Regions from separate parts of the Mesorhizobium sp. M7A.F.Ca.MR.362.00.0.0 genome, predicted to be linked through region 2. Evidence: predicted binding sites of a transcription regulator. Region 2 holds the regulator's gene; each other region holds the start of a gene.

Region 1 (5,182 bases), on a different contig from region 2:
GAATTGATGGACATGCTGGACGAACCGGCTGAGAAGCCGAAGGACGATGCCGATGTGCGGGTCGGCCGGCGCGTACGGGCGCTGCGGCTGGAACGCAACCTGTCGCTGGCCGATCTTGCGGCAAAAGCCGGTGTGTCGATCGGTGCTTTGAGCCAGATCGAGCGCGGTATGTCCTCACTGCGCGTCAAGGTGATCTGGCCACTCGCCGCCGCTCTCGACATCGAGCCGTCGGCGCTGATCGCCGACGGCAACGATGCCGTCAGCGATCTCTATTGTGTGCGTGCCGACAAGCGGCGGCAGATCCCGGTGAAATCGGAAGGCATTGCCAAGGCGCTGCTGTCGCCCCCGGGCGCGACGCTGACCGGCATGCTGGTGACGGTGGAAGCCAGCGGCGGCACGGCCGAGGCCTATGCCCATGCCGGCCATGAATTCGGCTTCGTGCTGGCCGGCGAGGTCGAACTGGTGGTGGATTCGACAAATTACGGGCTGAAGGCCGGCGACAGTTTTGCGTTCAAGAGCACGCTTTTGCATGCCTTCTGCAATCCGGGCACTGAGCGTTGCCAGATCCTCTGGGTCAACACCACGAAGCCGTCCGAGGTTCGCGATGGCGCCTGATCCACTTGTGCGGCTGCAGGCGGTCTCGAAGATTTTTCCTGGCGGCATCGTCGGGCTCGACGCCGTCGACCTCGACATTATCAGCGGCGAGTTTGTCACGCTGCTCGGGCCGTCGGGTTGCGGCAAGACCACCAGCCTGCGCGTCATCGCCGGTTTCGAAAGCCCGTCGAGCGGCAAGGTGTTGCTCGATGGTCGCGATATCACTGCCCTTCGGCCGTTCGACCGGCCGGTCAACACCGTGTTCCAGGACTATGCGCTGTTCCCGCACATGAATGTCGCCGAAAATGTCGGCTTCGGTCTGTCGCTGCGCAAACTGTCTGGATCTGAGCAGGCAAAGCGCACCGGCGAAGCCCTCGACATGGTCGGTCTCGCCGACAAGCTTGGCGCCCGCGTCTCCGAACTGTCGGGCGGCCAGCGCCAGCGCGTCGCGCTGGCGCGTGCCATCGTCTGCGAACCACGCGTGCTGCTGCTCGACGAGCCGCTGTCGGCGCTCGATGCGCATCTGCGCGAACAGATGCAGGTTGAACTGAAGCGGCTGCAGTCGCGGCTCGGCACCACCTTCGTCATGGTCACCCACGACCAGACCGAAGCGCTGTCGATTTCCGACCGCATCGTCGTCATGAACAAGGGCCGCATCGAGCAGATCGCGCCGCCGGCCACCCTTTACGACCGGCCCGCCACGAAGTTTGTGGCGAGCTTCATCGGCACCATGAATCTCCTGCAATCGCGCTTCGTCGGCCGAGACGGCGATCGCCTGCGCTTCGCCGCCGGCGCCCTGCCGCTGGAGGCTATTTCTGAAACCGGCGAGGCACCTGCCGAGGGCGCCACCCGCACCATCGGCGTGCGTCCGGAGGATTTGCTGGCGATGACCGAGGCCGCGCCCGGCACCGCACCGGCGCGCGTCAACAGCGTCGTCTTTCACGGTCGCACGCTGCGCCTTCATGCCGAACTCGGGCAGGGCGCGCCTGTTGTCATCGATGCGCCGCGCCAGGCCGAGGGTTCCCAATTCAGCGTCGGAGACGTGGCGCATATCAGCCTGCGCCGTGGTGCCAACTGCCCGGTGCTACCAAGCTAATTTTGTCGACGTTAAATAACCGGAGCACACGCCGCGCGGTGGCTACAAGCCGTCGGTCAACGGCCGGGGGTATGTCGACTGGTCGATCCACGATTTTCGGGAGGTCAGGGCATCATCGGCTACGGATCGTAGGGTTCGGCCCTTGCTCGAAAAAGCTTGCTCCGCCGTTAAACTTGCGGGCGCTGATGCGGAAACCATTAGCGCCGGTTTTGTTTTCACTTGATTTGTTCCCTTTTTGTTCTAAACTTCTCGGCTTGATACAATCTGCCGGACGAGATCGGTTGTGAGTGGGCAATTTTCATACGGAACCGCGAAGAACGGTCAGACCTTTTTCCGATTTGAAGGACAGAACCCGATCCGGGAGCCGCATCTGTTCTACGGATTTCTCGTTGAGGATCCGGTCAATGCCATGCTGCGGCGCAGGGCTGAGCACTACAATCAGGAACTGAGATTGCGGGGATGGCTGACGCCAACCGATCAAATGCACATATCCCTGATCGGCCTTGGCGACGGCAAACAGAAGCGTGTGGTGGAGATCGCCCGCCATGTCGGCTTGCTGATCCAGGCCACACCATTCGATGTTTGCTTCGACCGCCTGTCGGCTTTCGGCGGCGGGGCGCTGGTCCTTCGCAGCAGCGACCATTCGCCGACCTTGCAAGCCTTCTGGCGCAAGCTCTCTGCCGTGATTGACGACAGCCCGCTAAAGCCATTCATCACGACCTCGCTGGAGCCACATGTCACGCTGCTTCGCGACAGGAGGGGCGTTCCGAAAGTGCGGGAACGGATCGTTGAGCCGATATCCTGGACAGTGCGGAGTTTTTCGCTGATCTGCAGCCACCAGGGTGAATACAAATGTCCGGCGACCTGGCGATTGACCGGTCAGGACGATTCCCTAGCCGGCATATGAGAAATCGTGGCCACACAGCCGCTATACCAATCGTCCTGACACGGCTTGTCAGCTGTAGTGCCGGCAACGGTGGCGGGCCGGTAAGCGCTTCCCTATTTGCAGTGCGTCTGAACAGGAGGAACACAAATGACCATCGCGGAAATTGCCAAGGATTTCACCGAACTGCTCAAGCAGGGCGATAACGAAGCTGCTGCCGAGAAGTACAATGCCGATGATATCGTCAGTCTCGAAGCCATGGCGGGGCCAATGGCCATTGCCAATGGCAAGGAGGCTCTCAAGCAGAAGGGCCAGTGGTGGCAGGAGAACAACGAAGTGCATGGCGGCTCGGTCGAGGGTCCCTATGTCAATGGCGACCAGTTCGCGGTGCGCTTCAAGTTCGACATAACGCCCAAGGCTACCGGGGAGCGTGTCACCAGGGATGAAGTTGGCCTCTACACGGTCAAGAACGGCAAAATCACCGAAGAGCGCTTCTATTATTGAGGCCGTGAAATACCATCGGCTTGGGGAATTCGATCTCGTCGCTGGAGGTTAAAAAATAAGCATGGCGGCCGGGACGATGCCCCAGGCCGCCATGTGAGAGGCTCAAATGGTCTTGACGTACTGCGCAAGCTGGTCGGCCACCGTGCCCCAGCCGTTGAAGAAACCCATCTCTTCATGGTTGTTGCGGGTCGCCTCGTCGCGATGGATGGCGGTGGCGGTGTAGCGGGTTCCCTTGCCGTCCGGCTGAAGGGAAATGACCGCGGTGATGAAGGGTTCGCCTGATGGCCGATAGCCCGGCAGCAGCGCGTCCGTCCAAACCAGCCGCTCGTTCGGCACGATTTCGAGATAGCAGCATTGGCGGTCGTTGACCTCCTTGCCGTCTGGCGACTGCATGCGCGTGCGGAACAGCCCGCCCGGCCTGAGGTCGATCTCGCAGTCGGTGATCATCCAAGGCTTCGGCGTGAACCATTGCTTGACATGCTCCGGCGTCGTCCAAACGCGCCACAGCAATTCGCGCGGCGCATCGATGACGCGCTCCAGCACGAGGTCCAGTCTGGGATCCGGCTTGAGGGGATAGCTCATTTTTCTGTCTCCTTGAGGGTCATCACATAAGCGTCGAACCGGTCGAGGCGACGCTCCCAAAGCGTGCGCTGTTCGGCCAGCCAGTTTTCGGCGAGTTTCAGCGGCTCGGGTGCCAGCTGATAGGTCCTGACCCGGCCGGTCTTTTGCGAGTGCACCAGCCCGCAGCCTTCGAGAATCTTGAGATGTTCGATGAAGGAGGGCAGCGCCATCTCGAAGGGCTCTGCGAGTTCGCTGACCGAGGCGGGACTGCGGTTCAGCCGCTCAACAACGCGGCGTCGCGTCGGGTCGGCAAGAGCGCGAAAGATGCCGTCGATCGGCGGAGGGCTCGGAGTTGTGGTCTGAAGGCTTGTCATTGGTTGGTCCTGAGGCGCTGTCAAAATACTTAGGGAAATTCCTTAGTGTTGGCAAGGGCAAAACCGAAGGCATGCCGGGGAGCGCTGGCAAAGCGCGCAGAGCGTCCTTAATCTGCGGTCAGATTCGAAATCGGAAGGGCCACTGTTTTGACGATCATCATGTACGGCATCACCACCTGCGACACGGTCAGGAAGGCGCGCCTCTGGCTGGAAGGCCATGACGTGGCCTACAGGTTTCACGATTTCAGGGCAGAGGGACTGGACGCGAAGCGGCTGGATGGCTGGGCGGGCAAGGTCGGCTGGGAAAAGCTGCTCAACAAGGGTAGCACCACGTTTCGCGAACTGCCGGACAACGACAAGCAGAGCCTCGACGAAAAGAAGGCCAAGGCGCTGATGCTGGCCAAGCCGACCGTGATCAAGCGACCGGTGCTGGAGGTTGGGGATCGGATTCTGGTGGGGTTCAAGGCTGATGTTTATGAGGCGGTGGTGAAGTAGGGCAGCGCATACACCTCACTTCGTCATCCTATGGCGAAGCAAGGAGCGGAGCGACGCAGCGCAGACCATAGGATCCATGCCGTGATCTATCCGTGTTGCAACGGTGCAGATTCTGCTCCGCTGCGCCTTTCGACTGAGGTCGCGGCATGGATCCTCGGGTCAAGCCCGAGGATGACGAAGGTCTGGCTAACGATGGCTAATTGTGAGCGCTTGCGCTGAGATACCCCGCCAGCGCCACCGCATTGTTATGCGCTTCATCATGCGCGCCATAGAGCAGCGTCACCTTGCCGTGGCTGATCAAGCCTCGCAATTCACTCACCGCCTCGCCATTTCCATCCAACTCGACCCAGTACCGCTCCTGAAACTCCGCCCAGCGCGCCGGCTCGTGGCCGAACCATTTTCTCAGCTCGTCGCTCGGCGCGATGTCCTTCAACCACAGAGCCAGCGCGGCGTCTTGCTTGCTGACGCCGCGTGGCCAGATCCGGTCGACCAGAACCCGCTGCCCGTCATCGGGGGAGGGTGGTTCGTAGATACGCTTGACCGCCAGATCGAAGGCCATCGGACCGCTCCGTAAAGCGGGTCAGGCCCACTCGCCCCTGCGCATGACAGGCACGCGGGCGCCGTCCTTGTGGACGCCGTCAATGTCGATCCTGTCCGAACCGATCATCCAGTCGA
Region 2 (5,182 bases):
TTGCCTGCTCCCGTTTTCGAAGAGTGGACACAAAAGACCGGAAAGCCGATCCTCGACGGCATCGGAGCCACCGAGATGCTGCACATCTTCATCTCCAACCGTTTTGACGACATGAAGCCCGCGTCGACCGGAAAGCCGGTGGGCGGCTACGAGGCGCGCGTCGTCGATGACGAGATGCGCGAGGTGCCACGCGGCGCGACCGGCAGGCTTGCAGTGCGCGGACCGACCGGCTGCCGCTACATGGCCGATGACAGGCAGAAGGAATACGTGCGCGACGGCTGGAACCTCACCGGCGATACCTTCACGCAGGACGAGGACGGCTTCTTCCATTTCGCCGCCCGCTCCGACGACATGATCGTCAGCGCCGGCTACAACATTGCCGGACCCGAGGTCGAGGCCGCACTTCTGTCGCATCCGGATGTCGCCGAATGCGCGGTGATTGGCGCCGAGGACGCCGAACGCGGCCAGATCGTCGAGGCGCATGTCGTGCTAGCGCAGGGCGTCGCGCCCGACGCCCTCACCACCAAGCGCCTGCAGGACCATGTCAAGGCAATGATCGCGCCCTATAAATATCCGCGATCGGTAAAATTCATCGCCGCTCTGCCCAAGACCCAGACCGGCAAGATCCAGCGCTTCCGGCTGCGCACGGAGAAAATCAATTGAGCGAACCGTACGATCCGGCGTCCGAAGGCGCCCAGATGTCGTTCAAAGAGCGCATGTCCTACAGCGACTACCTGCACCTGGAGAAAGTGCTGGAGGCCCAGACGCCGCTGTCATCGGCGCATGACGAGATGCTGTTCATCATCCAGCATCAGACCTCCGAACTCTGGATGAAGCTCGCTCTACACGAGATTGGAGCCGCGATCCGTTCCATCCGCGCCGACCGGCTCGAGCCGAGCTTCAAGATGCTGTCGCGCGTTGCGCGGATCTTCGAGCAGCTGAACAATGCCTGGGATGTGCTGCGGACGATGACGCCGAGCGAATACACCGAGTTCCGCGACGCGCTCGGCCAGTCCTCGGGTTTCCAGTCCTGGCAGTATCGCGCCATCGAGTTCATGGCCGGCAACCGCAACCTGGCCATGCTCGGGCCGCACAAGCACCGGCCCGACCTGAGCGGAAAGCTGGAAGCGATCCTGACCGAACCATCGCTCTACGACGAAGCGCTGCTGCTGCTTGCGCGCAACGGATTCGACATCGGTGCCGATGCCAAGCGCACGGACTGGCGTGAGACGCGAACCGAGAATGAAGAGGTGCTGGTCGCCTGGCAAACCATTTACCGCGATCCGCAGCGCTACTGGATGTTCTACGAACTGGCAGAGAAGCTGGTCGACTTCGAGGATTATTTCCGCCGCTGGCGCTTCAACCACGTCACCACGGTTGAGCGCATCATCGGTCTGAAACGCGGCACCGGCGGCACGTCGGGTGCTTCGTATCTGAAGAAGATGCTCGAGGTGGTGCTGTTCCCGGAGCTGTGGACGGTCCGCACCCGGCTCTGACATCGTCGAAATGAAAACAGCGACGCGCGGCGGCGGAACACCCTTCGCGAACAACCGGGGACTGACTGACCATGAGTGGATTTCCTGATCTCGCCGCAGTCGAAGCGATGGATGCCACAGATCCGCTGCGGGCCATGCGCGACCGTTTCATTCTGCCGGAGGGGGTGATCTATCTCGACGGCAATTCACTGGGGGCAGCGTCTCATGCCGTTTTCGGCGAGCTGCAGCAGGCGGCAACCCAGGAATGGGCCCAGGACCTCATCCGAGCCTGGAATACGGCCGGATGGTTCGAGATGCCGATCGAACTCGGCGATCAACTCGGACGCCTGATTGGAGCCGCGGCCGGCCAGACCGTCGTCTGCGACACGACGTCGACCAACATCTACAAGGTGCTGCATGCGGCGCTGGAGATGCGGCCGGGCCGGTCGGTCATCGTCGCCGAGGGTGACAGTTTCCCCACCGACCTGTACATCGCCGAAGGGGTGGCCTCGACACGGGACGGCGTCCTGCTGCGCCTCGCGGGCGTCGACGCGCCCACTATCGAAGAGCTGATCAACGAAAACGTCGCGGTGGTGCTGGTCAACCACGTCAACTACAAATCGGGTGAACTGCGCGACATGGCGGCGCTGACGCGCAAGGCTCATGCGGCCGGAGCGCTGATCGTCTGGGATCTATGCCACACCGCCGGCGCCCTGCCCGTCGAGCTCGATCACGCAAATGCCGATTTCGCCATCGGCTGCACTTACAAGTACCTCAACGGCGGTCCGGGCGCACCGGCCTTCATCTATGCCGCGCAGCGCCATCACAGCGATATCAGCCAGCCGCTCAGCGGCTGGTGGGGCCATGCGCGGCCCTTTGCCTTCGAACGGGGGTATGTTGCCGGCACCGGTATCCGCCGCTTTCTGTGCGGCACCCAGCCGGTCCTGTCGATGCGGGCGCTCAAAGGCGCGCTTGCCATCTGGAACGACGTCGACATGGCGGCATTGCGAAAAAAGAGCGTCGCGCTGACGGAACTGTTCATCCAGCTCGTCGAAGCAAAGTGCGGCGCCTATGGCCTCACGCTGGAGACCACCCGCGACGCGACCAGGCGCGGCAGCCAGGTGTCGTTCCTTCACGATCACGGCTATCAAATCATGCGGGCGCTGATCGAGCGCGGCGTCATCGGTGATTTTCGCGCGCCATCGACCATCCGTTTCGGCTTCACGCCCCTCTATATCGGCTACAAGGATGTGTGGCTGGCGGTTCAAGTGCTAGAAGACATTCTGCGCACGGGCGCATGGAAGGACCAGCGTTTCGCCATCAAGGAAGCCGTTACCTGACGCAACGATCTCCGCGATTTGCCGTCGCCGCCCTCACTGCCCGGCGGATGACGGAGGGCTGAATTCCAGCCACAAATGCCAACAGACGTTGGCGTTTTGGCTCCGTTTCGTTCACGGCAAACGAACGTCCCGAAGATTGATATCGTCCCTTGTGGAGGTCGGCCGGCAGATGATGCCAAGCCTCGGGTTGAGGATGAGCCACAGGTCATTAACCATAATGGTTTCAATGTGAGCAGGCGCATCGCCGTGTTGGCGCCTGTCGATTGCGACCCGCTGGCAAGCCCAAATAATTTCAGCAGCCTTAACAAATTCATTAAACTTTAAACGGTTGCAGAACACAACTGGAACAGATAGTGTTTGTTCTGGGTTTGTTTTTCGATTCTGGTTTCAGGTAATCTGGGGGCCGCCATGCTGACACGCAAGCAACATGAACTGCTGATGTTCATCCATGAACGCCTGAAGGAGAGCGGCATTCCGCCATCCTTCGACGAGATGAAGGAGGCGCTCGACCTTGCCTCCAAATCCGGGATTCATCGGCTGATCACCGCACTTGAGGAGCGCGGCTTTATTCGCCGGTTGCCCAACCGGGCACGCGCGCTGGAAGTGCTGCGATTGCCGGACTCGATCGCGCCCGGCCTCAACGCGGCAAAGAAGTTTTCGCCAAGCGTCATCCAGGGCAGTCTCGGTCAGGGTGGTGCTCTTGGCCGGCAGATCAAGCCGGCGCCTTCGCGGATGCCCTCGCCCGGCAATGATGACGATGCGGTCTCCGCCGTGTCGATCCCGGTCATGGGCCGTATCGCCGCCGGTGTGCCGATCGATGCCATCCAGCATCAGACGCATTCGATCTCCGTGCCGCCGGACATGATCATGGGCGGCGCCCACTATGCGCTGGAGGTCAAGGGCGACTCGATGATCGAGGCCGGTATCTTCGACGGCGACACCGTCATCATCCGCAATGCCGACACGGCGAACCCCGGCGAGATCATCGTGGCGCTGGTCGATGAAGAGGAAGCGACGCTGAAGCGGTTCCGCCGCAAGGGCGCTTCGATTGCTCTCGAAGCCGCCAATCCGGCCTATGAAACCCGTATTTTCGGCCCAGACAGGGTCAAGGTGCAAGGCAAGCTCGTCGGCCTCATCCGCCGCTACTGAGGCGGCTGCGGGTTGGCCGCTGGCTTCTCGGGTTTCTTGAAGGGTGCCAGCCCCCTCGCCTCACGAGAGTATTTGCGATGCGTGTGCCAGGGCCGATATGGGCTGCCCACCGCGAAGCTGATTGTCGCCGGCGTGGTCGCCGATTGGCGATCGAAGAAGACCGCGGCACTGCCTTTGCGAGCCAGTTGCCGCTTGGTGATGACGAGAACCAGCGGATTGTGACAGGCGTCATAGGCGGTGGCGTCATTGATGACGATCAGCTCGGCGAAGCCACAGGCTTTCCAGGTGTCCTTGCGGTCCTCGACATAGGCAATGATCGCACCGGACATATGCCTGGCCACGCAAACGCCTGAGGAGCAATAGAACGGCGATCCCGGCGGTAGCTCAACGGCGTCCGCGACGTCGAATTGCCCATCGCTCTTGTCGAACACCTCTGGCACGACGATGGTTTCTGATGTCAGGGCGCGTTTCCAGTTGTCGACGGTGAATTCGTTCGGCCGTTCCCGGCTGACGGCAAGCTCGCCGCCACCGATCGGCAACGCCACCAGCCGGGCGTCTTCCGAGATCAGCACATCCGGCGTGCGCGTATCCGAGACGGTCAGCAAGCCTGCCAGCGCGAATGGCAGAGCAGCGAGCCGCAGCCAAGTTGTCGCCATCGTCGCGATGACCAGGGCAATTGTCACCAGCAGGACAGATTGCTGCGAAATCAGCCCAACCCCATCGACAGGCGAACGTTCGGAGATCCAACCCGATATGGCGATCATCACCGTCAGACCCTTGCCCATCAGGTAGAGGGCCGGCCAATCCAATCGAAAGGCATCAGCAGCGCGCTTGCGACAGCCAGGAACATGACGACGGTGACGATCGGCATAACCGCCAGATTGGCGAACAGGCTGAGCGGCGACACACGCTGAAAGTGCCATATGGCAAACAGCGTCGTGGCGCTGCCGGCGATGATGGAGGTCATGGCAAGGCCGGTTGCCGCGAGCACGAACTTTCGCGTCAGGAAACCGGGCATGGATCGCTTTGGGGGCGGCGGTCTTGCTTTTCCCGCGCGGTGATCGGCCCAGCCGGCATAGGCGCCGACCAGAGCCGCGGTCGCGGCGAACGACATCTGAAAACTCGGGCCGACCACCTCATGCGGCGACACCACGATGACGGCGATCGCCGAGATCGCCAGATTGCGCATGGTGAGTGCTGCTCGATCGAACAGCACGG
Region 3 (5,182 bases), on a different contig from region 2:
GGTGACAGCATTCCAACTCCCATTGGATTGCGGCGTTCCACACATAAACAAAAAGGCCCGCCACCTCTCAGCAGCGGGCAGTGTAGGTCGCTAGGATCACCCAGCGATAACTAAAGTACACCCCGTCTCGCCAAAAGAGAAATGTTAGATATCTCTAATGTACCATTCGGACCCCTGGGGCTGACCGTGGCGTAAATCCGAGGATATCTTGCGGAGGAAGTCGTGATCGATCGCAGCGGTAGTCCGTCAACCGAGCGCCGCGAGTCGTGCGCGAGAGCACTGGCTTCCGAGCGTTTCCTCCAGCCGAGCCAGTCGGCGACTGACAACGGATTTGCGACGCCCCGCCGCCCCGCCGCACGATGCGTGGTCCCTGCGTGATCTCCCGAAGGTCCTGGCTTCGGCTTTTCTGATCTGGCACATCGTCGGACACTCAGCGCGTCTTGCCGGAGCGAAGATGCATCTCGATCTTGTTGATGGCCTTGGTGAGGATATCGACCGCCTGCAGATTCACTGCGAAGTCGAAGTTCCCTTGCGCCGTTTCGAATATCAGAACGCCGACCTTGGTCTCGTCGTCGCTCATCATGCCTGTTCCAATGCCGGTCGGCATATAGGGTGGTTTTTCTGACATGGTTCTCTCCTCGGGTGCGGTGTGGGCTTGTCAGGTTTTTAGCCATCCAGCGTGCGACCTGGAGTGGCCAAGCAAGATCGATCGACGATGGCCGTGTAACCCGTTCACCGCGAATCGAAATGCATCGACTGGCCGCGCATCATCGCCAGGGTCAGTGCGATTGCAGGATTTGCAGGTGGCTTCTCCATAAGCAGGGAGCCGTCGAAATCGCGCCATGCCGCCATCCGCAATTCTTCACCGTCTTCGCTGGCTGCAGGATCGAAAACGTGGGCATCGTAGGGGTCCTGGTCAATCTCGATCGTCCAGTCCTTGAGCGCCTTGCGAGCCATTTCTTCCACTTGGGCGAGGTTGCTGGTGAAGAAGGGGATACGGTCGCCATTTTCCGAAAGCGGCTCGACCTGATCCAGCGTCGGCCGCTCGGGCACCCAACCAAGAACGAAGGCAATATCGAAATCGATCTGGCGGTCCGGCCCGGTCGTGGTCTCCAACCGGGTGACAACATCGGGATAGAGCTGTTTGCGCGCCGGCCACGTGTCCGGGAGCGCCTCGGCCTGCAATCTCGTTCGGGGCACGTCGATCAACTCCATGATCTGATGGCCCGGAACTTTATCCTCCGGCCAGCCCGCACAACATGCAGTCGTCGCAGCCTCGTCGGCTTCCATCCAGACCGAAGCAGCCTGGTCCTCGTCCTCGGTTGGCTGGTCGTCTTCCGGAAAGCCTTTGATATCCCAGCCTTCCAACGCGAACAAACCTTCCGCGCCTTGCAAAGCCGTAATCCCGGCGCGCGCGAAGACTGCTTCGGCTGCCGTGACCCCGCGTGCCAGTTCCTCGGGCGTTGCACCTTCAATGTTCAAGCGAAGTTCCATGGTTCGCCTCCATTATCAAACTCCCAACAGTGAACAAAATAAGAACAAAGGTGTCAATAGAATCCTGATGGCTTGGAAATAGGGTAGTTTTTTCAATAGGATAGCGTACATCAGGCAATCGGTTGAGGCTTCGTGCTCAATCCCAACGCAACTGCATTCATGGCCGCTGCTACACGGACCACCGCGGACGGGGACAGTCGGTCCCGCGTCCCGTCCTGCGGCCGGCGCTATGCTGACGCTCCTACGGCTGTCCTGTTAACCGCCCGCGGCGGGGGCGAATTTCCTCCGTCCCGCGCGCGACAATGTCCGCCATTGCGGACGCGCCCGGGACTGCGGTTTATACGCCGTTTTCCTTGTGCGCCGCCAACCCGGCGCGAACATCCCAACAGGACAGGTGGCCTCGACGCCTCGTCCTGCTGGCAAACGGTTCTTTCGGTGCCACCAGGCGGTCGCGACAAAATTTCTTCCGCGGCGCCACCTCGCCATGCCATTGACTCTTTATTAGGAAGGGAACAAATGAGGAACATTCCGCCAGCATGTCGCGTTCAGGGGACAGATGAGTGCATCGACGCCAAACGCTGCTATTTCCGATCTGCGAGGTCGCATTGCGCGTCTCGAAGGCGGTAACGCGCGCAAAAGAGCGGTGCTCCCATTCGGAATCTCCTCGATCGACAGTCATCTGCCAGGCGGGGGTGTGGCGCTTGGCGCACTTCATGAAGTTGCCGGCGGCGGCAATGGAGCGATCGATGGCGCTGCAGCGTCGCTTTTTGCAGCCGGGATTGCAGCGAGGACGCAAGGCAAGGTGCTGTGGTGCGTGACGCGCCAGGATCTGTTTGCGCCGGCAATCGCACAGGTCGGACTGCATCCCGACCGGGTGATCTATGTTGAAGCCGGTGACGACAAATCCTTGCTCGCCTGCTTCGAGGAAGGTCTGCGGCATGTCGGTCTTGGAGCGGTGGTCGCGGAAGTGGCGCGCCTGTCCATGACTTCCTCGCGCCGGTTGCAACTGGCATCGGAAGGCTCCGGCGCGATGGGCATCGCCATCCGCCGCTGGCGCCGCCAGACCGAAGCCGCCGATTTCGGGCAGCCGACGGCGTCTGTCACCCGCTGGCGGGTTTCCGTGCTGCCGTCGCGACCGCTGCCTGTGCCCGGCGTTGGTCGGGCGCGATGGCAACTTGAACTGATCCGGTCTCGTGGAGGGGAAACACTCGATATCGAAGTGGAGGCTTGTGATGCCAAGGGTCGTCTCGCTATTCCTTCCAAGCTGGTCGACCGACCGGCTCAAAAGGAAATTGGGCGACGTCTCGCCGCCACCGGATAAGCCTTTGGTGCTGGTCGGGCGGCACGGTAATCGTCGCCTGGTGACTGCGGTGGATCGCGCGGCACTGGAAGCGGGCCTGCGCGTTGGAATGCCGGCAACGAAGGCGCAGGCCCTCGTCCAGGGGCTGGCGGTCATGGATGCCGAACCTGAAGCAGACGCGCAGGCATTGGATCGGTTGGCCCTGTGGGCTTTGCGGCGGTACGCGCCGATTGTCGCAGCAGAACCTCCCGACGGATTGGTGATGGATACCACGGGCGCCGATCATCTTCATGGCGGTGAACGCTTGATGCTGGCCGATATGGTCGAACATCTCGGCAAGGTCGGCTTCTCGGCGCGCGCAGCCATAGCGGATAGCTGGGGTGCTGCTCATGCGGTGGCGCGATACGTGAAGCAGACCGTCAGCGTGGTCGCCGTCAACGCATCGCAGGATGCGATTCTTCCACTGCCCATCGCGGCACTGCGGTTGCCCGACGCAATCGTCAGGGGTTTGCGGGTTCTCGGCTTCGACAGGGTAGGCGAGCTTCTGCAGCAGCCGCGCGCGCCACTGACGTTGCGGTTCGGGCCGGAACTCGGCCGCCGGCTTGACCAGGCTGCTGGACGCCTCGCCGAGCCGATTGAGCCGGTGCGATCAGCGGATGTGGTCGAAGTCCAACGTGCCTTTGGCGAGCCCATCGGTGCGGCCGAGACAATCGCGCGCTATGTCGGCAAGCTTGTTCAAGCGCTGTGTGTCGATCTCGAGACCAAGGGCCTCGGGGCCCGGCGGCTCGACCTGCTGCTCTACCGCGTCGACAACCGCATCGAAGCCGTTCGCGTCGGCATGGCCTTGCCTGTCCGCGATGTGAAGCGGCTGACACGGTTGCTCTGCGACAAGATCGAGATGGTCGATCCGGGTTTCGGCATCGAGTTGATGCGCCTGTCCGCGCCCTTGGCGGAATCACTCGCCCCCAGGCAGACCGTTTCGTCGCTGATCGAGCAACGGGATGCAGACATCTCGGATTTGATCGACACACTCGGCAACCGTGTCGGTGAGGAAAAGCTCTATCGGTTTACCCCGGTTGCCAGCGATGTGCCCGAGCGATCTTTCCGGCGTGTAGCCGCTGCATCCGCTGAGACCGGCGACGCATGGCCAGACCATTGGCCGCGTCCGGCTCGCTTGTTTACCGTGCCGGAGCCGATCGAGGCCATTGCGCTGCTACCGGACCATCCTCCGGCGAGCTTCACCTGGAAAGGCATCCGTCGACGGATCAAGCGCGCCGATGGTCCCGAGCGGGTTTTCGGCGAATGGTGGAAGCGCGACGCCGAGCTAACTGCCGTGCGCGACTATTTCCAGGTCGAGGACGAAGCCGGCGAGCGGTTCTGGATTTATCGCGCAGGCGACGGCGAGGATACCGCGACCGGCTCGCATCGCTGGTTCCTGCACGGCATCTTCGGATGAACGCGTGCTATGTCGAGCTGCAATGCACCTCGCATTTTTCCTTTCTGCGGGGCGCGAGTTCATGTGAGGAACTGTTCGCGCAAGCAGCCAGCATGGGAATGCCCGCCCTTGCCATCTGTGATCGCAACAGTCTGGCCGGCATTGTCCGCGCGCACGAGGCTGCAAAGGCAACCGGCGTCAGGCTGATCGTCGGCTGCCGGCTGGATCTGGTGGAAGAGATTTCCATCCTGGTCTACCCGACCGGTCGCGCGGACTACTCGCGGCTGTGCCGCTTGCTGTCGCTGGGCAAGAAGCGTGGCGGCAAGGCGAAATGCGTGCTGCATTGGGCTGACGTTGTCGCCTATGGCGAGGGGCTCCTTGCAGTGCTCGTGCCCGACCAGGCAGATGACACATGCTCACTCTGGCTGCGCCGGCTGCGCGACGCATTTAGCGATCGCGCCTATATGGCGCTGACGTTGCGGCGCCGTCCCAACGAGGCGCTGCGGCTGCACGATCTGGCCAATCTTGCCGGACAGGCCCACGTGCCAACGGTTGTCACCAATGATGTCCTGTTCCACGAACCGTCACGGCGCATCCTGCAGGACGTCGTCACCTGCATCCGGCACAATGTGACGATCGATGATGCCGGGTTTCGGCGCGAGCGGCACGCCGACCGATATCTGAAGCGGCCCGATGAAATGGCACGGCTGTTCAGCCGCTACCCCGAAGCGCTCACGCGGACGATCGAGATCGCCGAGCGCTGCCGGTTCTCATTGGACGAGCTTGCCTATCAATATCCCGAGGAGCGGATGCTGCCGGGTCTGACACCGCAGCAAGCCTTGGAGAAACTCACCTGGGAGGGCGCGACGGAGCGCTTTCCCGAGGGCGTGCCGGACAAGGTCGTTGGCACGCTCAGGCACGAGTTGCAGCTCATCGAGAAGCTGCAATACGCG

Evidence for each region. The regulator LexA, encoded in region 2, represses DNA repair genes until DNA is damaged. The targets are predictions, from matches to a motif close to TGTTCNNNNTGTGTTCNG.
Region 1: EOC06_RS11705 (2'-5' RNA ligase family protein) is a predicted target of LexA. The motif match lies at 1,916-1,933, and genes of this name have one in related genera.
Region 3: EOC06_RS06340 (ImuA family protein) is a predicted target of LexA. The motif match lies at 2,003-2,020, and genes of this name have one in related genera.

Annotation. Positions count from the first base shown of each region.
Region 1 covers NZ_RZTF01000067.1:53-5,234, forward strand. The annotation lists gene EOC06_RS11695 (cupin domain-containing protein) at 7-615, shown strand; gene EOC06_RS11700 (ABC transporter ATP-binding protein) at 605-1,690, shown strand; gene EOC06_RS11705 (2'-5' RNA ligase family protein) at 2,172-2,597, shown strand; gene EOC06_RS11710 (nuclear transport factor 2 family protein) at 2,724-3,077, shown strand; gene EOC06_RS11715 (SRPBCC family protein) at 3,180-3,659, opposite strand; gene EOC06_RS11720 (helix-turn-helix transcriptional regulator) at 3,656-4,012, opposite strand; gene EOC06_RS11725 (ArsC family reductase) at 4,160-4,507, shown strand; gene EOC06_RS11730 (DUF488 domain-containing protein) at 4,704-5,066, opposite strand; gene EOC06_RS11735 (aminopeptidase) at 5,088-5,182, opposite strand, start outside.
Region 2 covers NZ_RZTF01000161.1:7,831-13,012, forward strand. The annotation lists gene EOC06_RS19655 (AMP-binding protein) at 1-663, shown strand, start outside; gene kynA (tryptophan 2,3-dioxygenase) at 660-1,496, shown strand; gene kynU (kynureninase) at 1,568-2,815, shown strand; gene lexA (transcriptional repressor LexA) at 3,224-3,964, shown strand; partial or broken gene EOC06_RS19675 (ComEC/Rec2 family competence protein) at 3,958-5,182, opposite strand, start outside.
Region 3 covers NZ_RZTF01000027.1:24,825-30,006, forward strand. The annotation lists gene EOC06_RS06330 (hypothetical protein) at 431-628, opposite strand; gene EOC06_RS06335 (hypothetical protein) at 733-1,494, opposite strand; gene EOC06_RS06340 (ImuA family protein) at 2,051-2,815, shown strand; gene EOC06_RS06345 (DNA polymerase Y family protein) at 2,727-4,250, shown strand; gene EOC06_RS06350 (error-prone DNA polymerase) at 4,247-5,182, shown strand, end outside.